DNA from 3 places in the Paraburkholderia sp. IMGN_8 genome. Region 2 is predicted to be linked to each of the others. Evidence: riboswitches for the same ligand, from Rfam matches in the RefSeq annotation. Region 2 holds a riboswitch; each other region holds the start of a gene.
The links. A riboswitch is a leader RNA that binds a small molecule or an ion and turns the genes downstream of it on or off. The one in region 2 is predicted to bind cobalamin.

Region 1 (2,262 bases), 360 kb from region 2:
CTTGCTGCCGAGCCAGCGCGGCGAGGCCGTGCAAGGTCGCGGCGTCGAGGCGTCCGAGCGGCGGATGGCCGCCCACGTGCCACGTTCCCACTACGCGTTGAGCGTGTGCGCCGAGCCGCAGCGCGGCATCGGCAGGCGCGCCGCGCTGCCAGTCGGCGAGCGACGCGTCGCGTGACAGCGGGAAATCGACATACGTTTGAGCGTGCTGCAATACCGCGCCGACGGAATGCGTGGCGAGCAGATGGCGTATGCGCGTGGCGTCGGCGGCGGCCAGATCGAGAAACGTGTGCAGAAGCGCGCGAACCAGTTGGACGACTTGCGACGGCAGGACGGCGGCGAGGGCGCTTGCACGCGACGCGTCAGTAGCGAACTCGCTCGCGCGAGCCACATGTACGGCCGCCGCATTGGCCGCCGTGGGCGGACATCCCGCTAATCCAAAGACAAATCTCACGCCGTCGTGCGCCTGCGTCGCCGCGAGCCACACATCATGCGGATGATCGAGCCTGGCAAGACGTTCGCCGCCGTCGAGCAGCAAGGCGAATTTCGGCGACAGCGCTGCAAAACGCGTTTCGCTTTGCAACAGCGCGAGAAGCTCGGCGGTCAGCGAAGTGGTGTCGTACAGCGCGAACGGATCGCGTCCCGCTGCGGGGCTGATCATCACGTTGCGCACGTCATCGGCAGCGGATACTGCAGAAGCCGACCAGGTGGCAGCATCTACGCCGCCACTCGCAGGAGCCGGCCCGAGACCGGCCGACACCAAAGCCGCAATCAACGCCGCTTCCTGCCCGTCCCGCACGCCGCGCACCTGCAGATTCGCACGGTTTGTCACTTCGATCACACCGGTGGCATGCCGCTGGCTCGCCTCGGCGATCGCGGCAGCCTGCGCGGCACTCAATGCGCCGCCGGGCAATTTGATCCGGCAAATCCCGCCATCGCGCGCGGCGACAATGCGCAGCAGCCCCGGACAAGCCGAAGGCCGCGGCGCTCGGGCAGCGGTAAACGAAGCAGCGGAAGACGCAGCGTGATTCAATACGGACACCGGGTTTAGCGTCGCGCGACGGCCCGAGCACCGCCCTGGCGGGCATTGCTGCGGCATCGGTACACCCCGCCCGATGTAGGCTGGCACGAACAGTCTCGCCGGCAGGTCTCCTGGCTGGCAGGTCGTGGTCCGCCGCTGCCTTCCCGGTCGAACCAGTGGCGCGGAGCGCAGGCGGACTCGCTGCATACAGTTGCGGGGGCAGCCACAGCGGCACTGTGTTCCCTCTTCGGCCCCGAAGGGCACCGGCGGCTGTATTATGCCTTTTTTCGAACAGCACAACGAGGCTGGACGCTTTGATCGGCGTGGCACAGCGCATTATTTGAAGGTACAGAATGAGGATGGATGCATGTCGGCGTGGCTGACCGTGGTGGGCATAGGCGATGACGGCTTCGCCGGCTTGGGGCGGCCCGCGCGGCGCGCTTTGCTGGAAGCGTCGGTGGTGTACGGCGGCGAACGCCATCTGGCGATGCTGCCCGCGCGCCTGGCCGCCCGCCGCGCGGCGTGGCCGCGTCCGTTCGATCTCGCGCCCTTGCTGGCGGAGCGCGCGGCGCCCGTGTGCGTGTTGGCAAGCGGCGACCCGATGCTGTTCGGCGTCGGCGCAACGCTGGCGCGGCAACTGCCGGCCGGCGAGTTGCGGGTGCTGCCGGCGCCGTCGTCGTTGTCGCTGGCGGCGGCGCGGCTCGGCTGGCCCTTGCAGGATGTGACGACGGTGTCGCTGGTGGGGCGGCCGCTGCCGGCGCTGAACGCGCATCTGCACGACGGCGCGCGCGTGTTCGTGCTGAGCGCGGACGGCGGCACGCCCGCGGCGCTGGCGGAATTACTGAACGCGCGTGGCTTCGGCGCGACCCGCATGATCGTGCTGGAACACCTGGGCGGCGAGCTGGAGCGCCGGATCGACGGCCGCGCGGATCAATGGTCGGCGGGCGACGTGGCGGCACTGAATCTGATCGCGCTCGAATGCCGCGCAACGGATGGCGCGCCGCGTCTGCCGCTGACCGCCGGCTTACCCGATGATGCTTTTCGCCACGACGGCCAGTTGACCAAACGAGACGTGCGCGCCATCACGCTGGCGCGTCTCGCGCCGACGCCCGGCGAATTACTGTGGGATGTCGGCGCGGGCAGTGGCTCGATCGGCATCGAATGGATGCGCGCGCATCCGAGCTGCCGCGCGATCGCGATCGAAGGGCACGCGGAGCGTCAGCGTCTCATCGAACACAATCGCG
Region 2 (2,262 bases):
ACCGGGAAAAACTCTTCCTGCACCGTGCAGCACAGGCAGCCGTTCGCGAGTTCATACAGTTGCCCTTCGGTTTCGACGCCGTTTTCATCGCAGCCGATGCCGCAACCCTTGAGGATTTCACCGTCGATGCCGAGTTCGCCGAACTCGTTGACGATCACCGCGATGCGCTTGCCGCCCGCATGCTGAAGAATGTGCCGCAGCAGCGTGGTCTTGCCGCTGCCGAGAAAACCCGTGACGATGGTGACGGGGATCTTGCGCATTTGAGTTTGCATCGTTGGGTCCATCCGAAGAGGTTGCACGTTCACACGCCGGCGGCCCGCGTCCGAATGCGCTTCACGCTTGAGCCGAGGACAAACCTGTGCAAGGCAAGCAAACACGAAAACAAAACACACGGGAACGACAGCGGGGACGAAAAACGGCGTTGCCGCGGCAACAGAAAACAGCAAATGAGAACGAAGTCATGAACGAGCCACCGCATCCCCGCGGCGTTCATCCGTCATATTCTGGCCGGTATCCGGGCTGGCAAAAGCGCCGCTTCACCTTCCCGCGCGAGTGATTTCTCGCCCAGTGGTTATATGCCGACGCGGCCTTGCGCGTAGACATCGAAGCCGGCTCCGCGGCGCCGGAGAACGCATCCAGGCGCCGCTTTTCGCTTACCGTTGCGGGGGCAGCACAGGTTGACCCGATCCATAGCAGGCGGGCGCCCTGTTTCCCGTTTAACTGCATGCGCACGAGCGCGCACACGAGCACCAAAGTGCGTGCGAGTGTAGGCCCGCAGCCCCCCGCCGTCAAGGAAGCGCGGACCGCGCCGGCGCCTTGTCGAGCGTGCTGGAAGGCACCGCCGTGTGCTATCGTATGCGCGCGTTTGGTGCCCGCACATGCGTTCGCATGTGCAGTTAAACGGGAAACAGGCAGCGCCCCATGCGCTCAACCTGTGCTGTCCCCGCAACGGTAAGCGACCTGCGGCGCCTTGGCGCCGCGCATGCGTTTTCGATGCCACTGTCTGACGAATCAGACGGGAAGGCAAAACGCATGAGGCCGCCAGCCCGGATACCGGCCAGACGCGGAGGCGGCGAACGTCACGCTGCCGGCTGCCTGAATCCGCGAGGGACGGATGGGAAGGCGCTGAAGCACGACGTATACGAACGCCCGTTGGCGATTTCCATGAAAACGCCGCGAGCGGTGTTGTCGTCGTGCGTAATCTGTCGCACCGCATGAGCGCTAATTCCGCCTGGGCCGTCTTCACGGCCCGCCTGTTCCCACTTGTCACGACATGGCTCGCGCCATGCACGCTGCGGTGAGCCGCGCCTGGCTGATCGGCGCCGGCCCCGGCGACGTCGAACTGATGACGCTCAAGGCGACTCGCGCATTGGCGCAGGCCGATGTGGTGCTGGTCGACGATCTGGTGAATCCCGACGTGCTGCAGTTCGCCCGCGCCGATGCGCTGGTCGTCTATGTCGGCAAACGCGGCGGGCATCCGTCGACGCCGCAAGCCGGCATCGTCGCGCAAATGCTCGAACATGTGCAGGCCGGGCGCAGGGTCGCGCGTTTGAAAGGCGGAGATCCGTTCGTGTTCGGCCGTGGCGGCGAAGAGCAGCAGGCACTGCATGCTGCGGGCATCGAGGTGGAAATCGTCAACGGCATCACGGCGGGAATCGCGGCGCCCGCGGCAATCGGCATTCCCGTCACACATCGCGATTACGCGCAGGGTGTGGTGTTCGTCACCGGACATGGCGCCGGAAGCGGTGAGCCGGACTGGGCGGCGCTCGTTGCCACGCGGATGACGCTGGTGATCTATATGGGTATGCGGCGGCTGAACGATATCGTCGGCGCATTGCTCGCGGCCGGCATGAGCGCCGACACGCCTTGCGCCGCGATCGAATCCGCTACGCGTCCTGAACAAAGGCATGCACTCGCGCAGCTCGGCGGCTTTGCCGACGCAGTCACTAACGCCGGGCTTGGCTCGCCGGCGATCGTGGTGATCGGCGGCGTGGCGTCGCTGGCGTTGGAGCGGGCCGCCGCTCATGCTAATGCGGTGGACGCCCAATGAAAACGCTGACCGTCGGCATCGGTTGCCGCTTGCACAGCTCGGCCGAGCAGATCGATACTGCTGTACGCACGGCGCTCGGCCACCATACGCTCGATGAAATCAGCGCGATTGCCACCATCGACGTCAAAGCCCACGAAGCAGGTTTGCTCGAATTCTGCGCACGTCACGCATTGCCGTTGAAACTATTCAGCCGTGAGCAAATTGCGGCATTA
Region 3 (2,262 bases), on a different replicon from region 2:
CGACTGGAAATACGTGACGCCTGCGTCCCACTTGTCATTGAACTTGTGACGCAACGAGGCAGAGATGCTCTCGTTCAGATAGCCGTTCGCATTCGGATTCGCGTTGGGCGCCTCACTGGGATTGAGCGACGAGAAGCCGTCGTCTTTCGAGCGCGCGAGAGAGATGCTGAAGGTGGTCTTGCCGTCTTTATCCAACGCACCGTTCACGCCGGCCTGCTGCGTCTGCGTGTGATAGCTGCCGTAGCCCACCGAAAAATTGAAGCGCGGCGGATGATCGCCACCGTCTTTCGTGAACACCTGCACGACGCCGCCGATCGCGCCCGAGCCGTATAACGCGGACACATTGCCGTTCACCACTTCGACGTGATTGACCTGATCGAGCGGGATCTGCGCGAGTTGCGGCGCACCGAGACTCACCGAGTCGACCCGCACGCCGTCGATCAGCACCAGCGATTGAGTCGACGATGCGCCGCGCAGGAACAGGCTCGCGGTCGAACCAGGGCCGCCCGTGCGCGAGATTTGTGCGCCGGGCACGAGTTGCAGCAGGCCGGGCAAATCGGTCGCGGTCGTGTCGGCGATATCCTGCTGATCGAATAGTGTGGTCTGCGGGATCGTATCGGCGAGCGGCTGCGGCCCGCGCCCGGCGGTGACCACAACGGGCGACAACACCGTGGGAGAAGAACTCGCCGTGCCGGTATCCGACGAACTCACTGAAGAAGAAACGGAAGAAGTAGCTGACGAAGACGCAGCCTGAGCGTGCGCATCAAGCGGCAGGCCCGCAAAGGCGAGCAACGCCGTGCGAGCGATGGGGGACAGCATGGGATGATATTCCTGTGAATAGCGTGCGCGGCCCGCTTCCCCGCAGGCCGATGCGTAACGAGGCGCCCGCGCTTTTTACGAATTTGCGCGGCACGCACCTCTCCCTCTGGCCGGTATCCGGGCTGGCGACACATCGATCCCGCCTTCCCACGCGTGACGCGCAGTGGCACACTCGCGTGTTCAGCTTCGAACACACGATCGGGATCGACCTGCATGACGACATGCGGTCGCTTACCGTTGCGGGGGCAGCGCAGGCTGGCGCGTTCAGGCGAACGTCGCGCCCTGCTTCCCGTTTAACTGCGCGCACTGTCGATAAGCACGCGCGGGCACCAAAGTGCGGCCAGTTTAGGAGCGGCCCCGGGGTCCGTCAAGAATGGTTAATCCGTGCTCGATCTGTTCGGTTAAGTGCGGATTATTGTCCGATGCAGGCGTCGATTTTCGTCATATGGTCGATAAAAGGCTGCACAAAGCGAGGTTGTTACGTCTCGAAACGAGACAATTATCGGAACCTGCGACATTCCGCGCTAAAATGCGAGGTCTTTAGAGGACGCAGCACATGCTCACCGAACTCGAAACACTTTCACAAAATATCGGCAAGCTGATTGCGATCAGCCAGCGCCACAATGAAGCGCGACTCGCGCTCGAAGAGCAGCTCGGCCAAATGCGCGCCGATGCGGAGGCCACGCGTACTGAACTCGCGTTGCTGCGCGAGGAACGCGATGCGCTGCAAGCGGAACGCGACGCGCTGTCGGCGAAGATCGACGACGCACAGGTACGCCTGAATGCGATTCTCGAAAAACTGCCGCGGGCACGCGCGCAGAGCGAGCCTGATAATCAGCTCGACCTGCTCGAACCCGCACAGCACGAGGTCGAAGCGGACAGCGCCGCCACCCGCCACGGAGAAAATGCATGACCACAAAGCAGATCGAAGTATCGATTCTCGGCGTGCCGTATCGTCTCGCCTGCTCGCCGGAAACCGAAGCAGCACTGCTCGAGGCGGTGGCACGCGTGGACGCCGAAATGTCGAAGATCCGCAATAACAGCAACGTGCGCGGCACGGATCGCATTGCCGTCATGGCCGCGCTGTCGCTGGCATCGGAACTGCTTAAGCTGCAAACGAGCGTGCGACACGGAGAAGCATTTCCCGCTGAAGAAATCCGGCGTACAATGCGTCAAATGAACGAACAACTGGGTGCTGTGATTCAGCAGTACAGCATGCAGTAAGTATCTAGCGGCTGGTCTTGGGACCGGCTGCGGATTCAAACAAAATGCATGAGCAAAGACTCAGCAAGTGTTTGAGTTCAATCGGTTTAGCTTCCCTGCCTGGTTTGCCAAGGTCATATATTCCTTGAACCAATGCCATGTGCACGGTTGTGGAAATTTGTAGCACGGGTGTGCGCGTCACTCTGTCTGATGTACCCGAAGTGCTGCTAACTGCGACCA

Region 1: another riboswitch for cobalamin. It lies ahead of cobG (precorrin-3B synthase); the one in region 2 lies ahead of cobA (uroporphyrinogen-III C-methyltransferase).
Region 3: another riboswitch for cobalamin. It lies ahead of WN982_RS16210 (TonB-dependent receptor); the one in region 2 lies ahead of cobA (uroporphyrinogen-III C-methyltransferase).

The regions. Positions count from the first base shown of each region.
Region 1 is NZ_CP150901.1:1,825,900-1,828,161, forward strand. Features, by position in the region: gene cobG (precorrin-3B synthase) at 1-1,039, opposite strand, end outside; cobalamin riboswitch at 1,122-1,301, opposite strand; gene cbiE (precorrin-6y C5,15-methyltransferase (decarboxylating) subunit CbiE) at 1,386-2,262, shown strand, end outside.
Region 2 is NZ_CP150901.1:2,186,050-2,188,311, forward strand. Features, by position in the region: gene cobW (cobalamin biosynthesis protein CobW) at 1-272, opposite strand, end outside; cobalamin riboswitch at 488-769, opposite strand; cobalamin riboswitch at 850-1,077, shown strand; gene cobA (uroporphyrinogen-III C-methyltransferase) at 1,286-2,050, shown strand; gene WN982_RS30905 (cobalamin biosynthesis protein) at 2,047-2,262, shown strand, end outside.
Region 3 is NZ_CP150900.1:3,546,986-3,549,247, forward strand. Features, by position in the region: gene WN982_RS16210 (TonB-dependent receptor) at 1-819, opposite strand, end outside; cobalamin riboswitch at 910-1,168, opposite strand; gene WN982_RS16215 (ATPase) at 1,376-1,732, shown strand; gene WN982_RS16220 (cell division protein ZapA) at 1,729-2,043, shown strand; RNA gene ssrS (6S RNA) at 2,133-2,262, shown strand, end outside.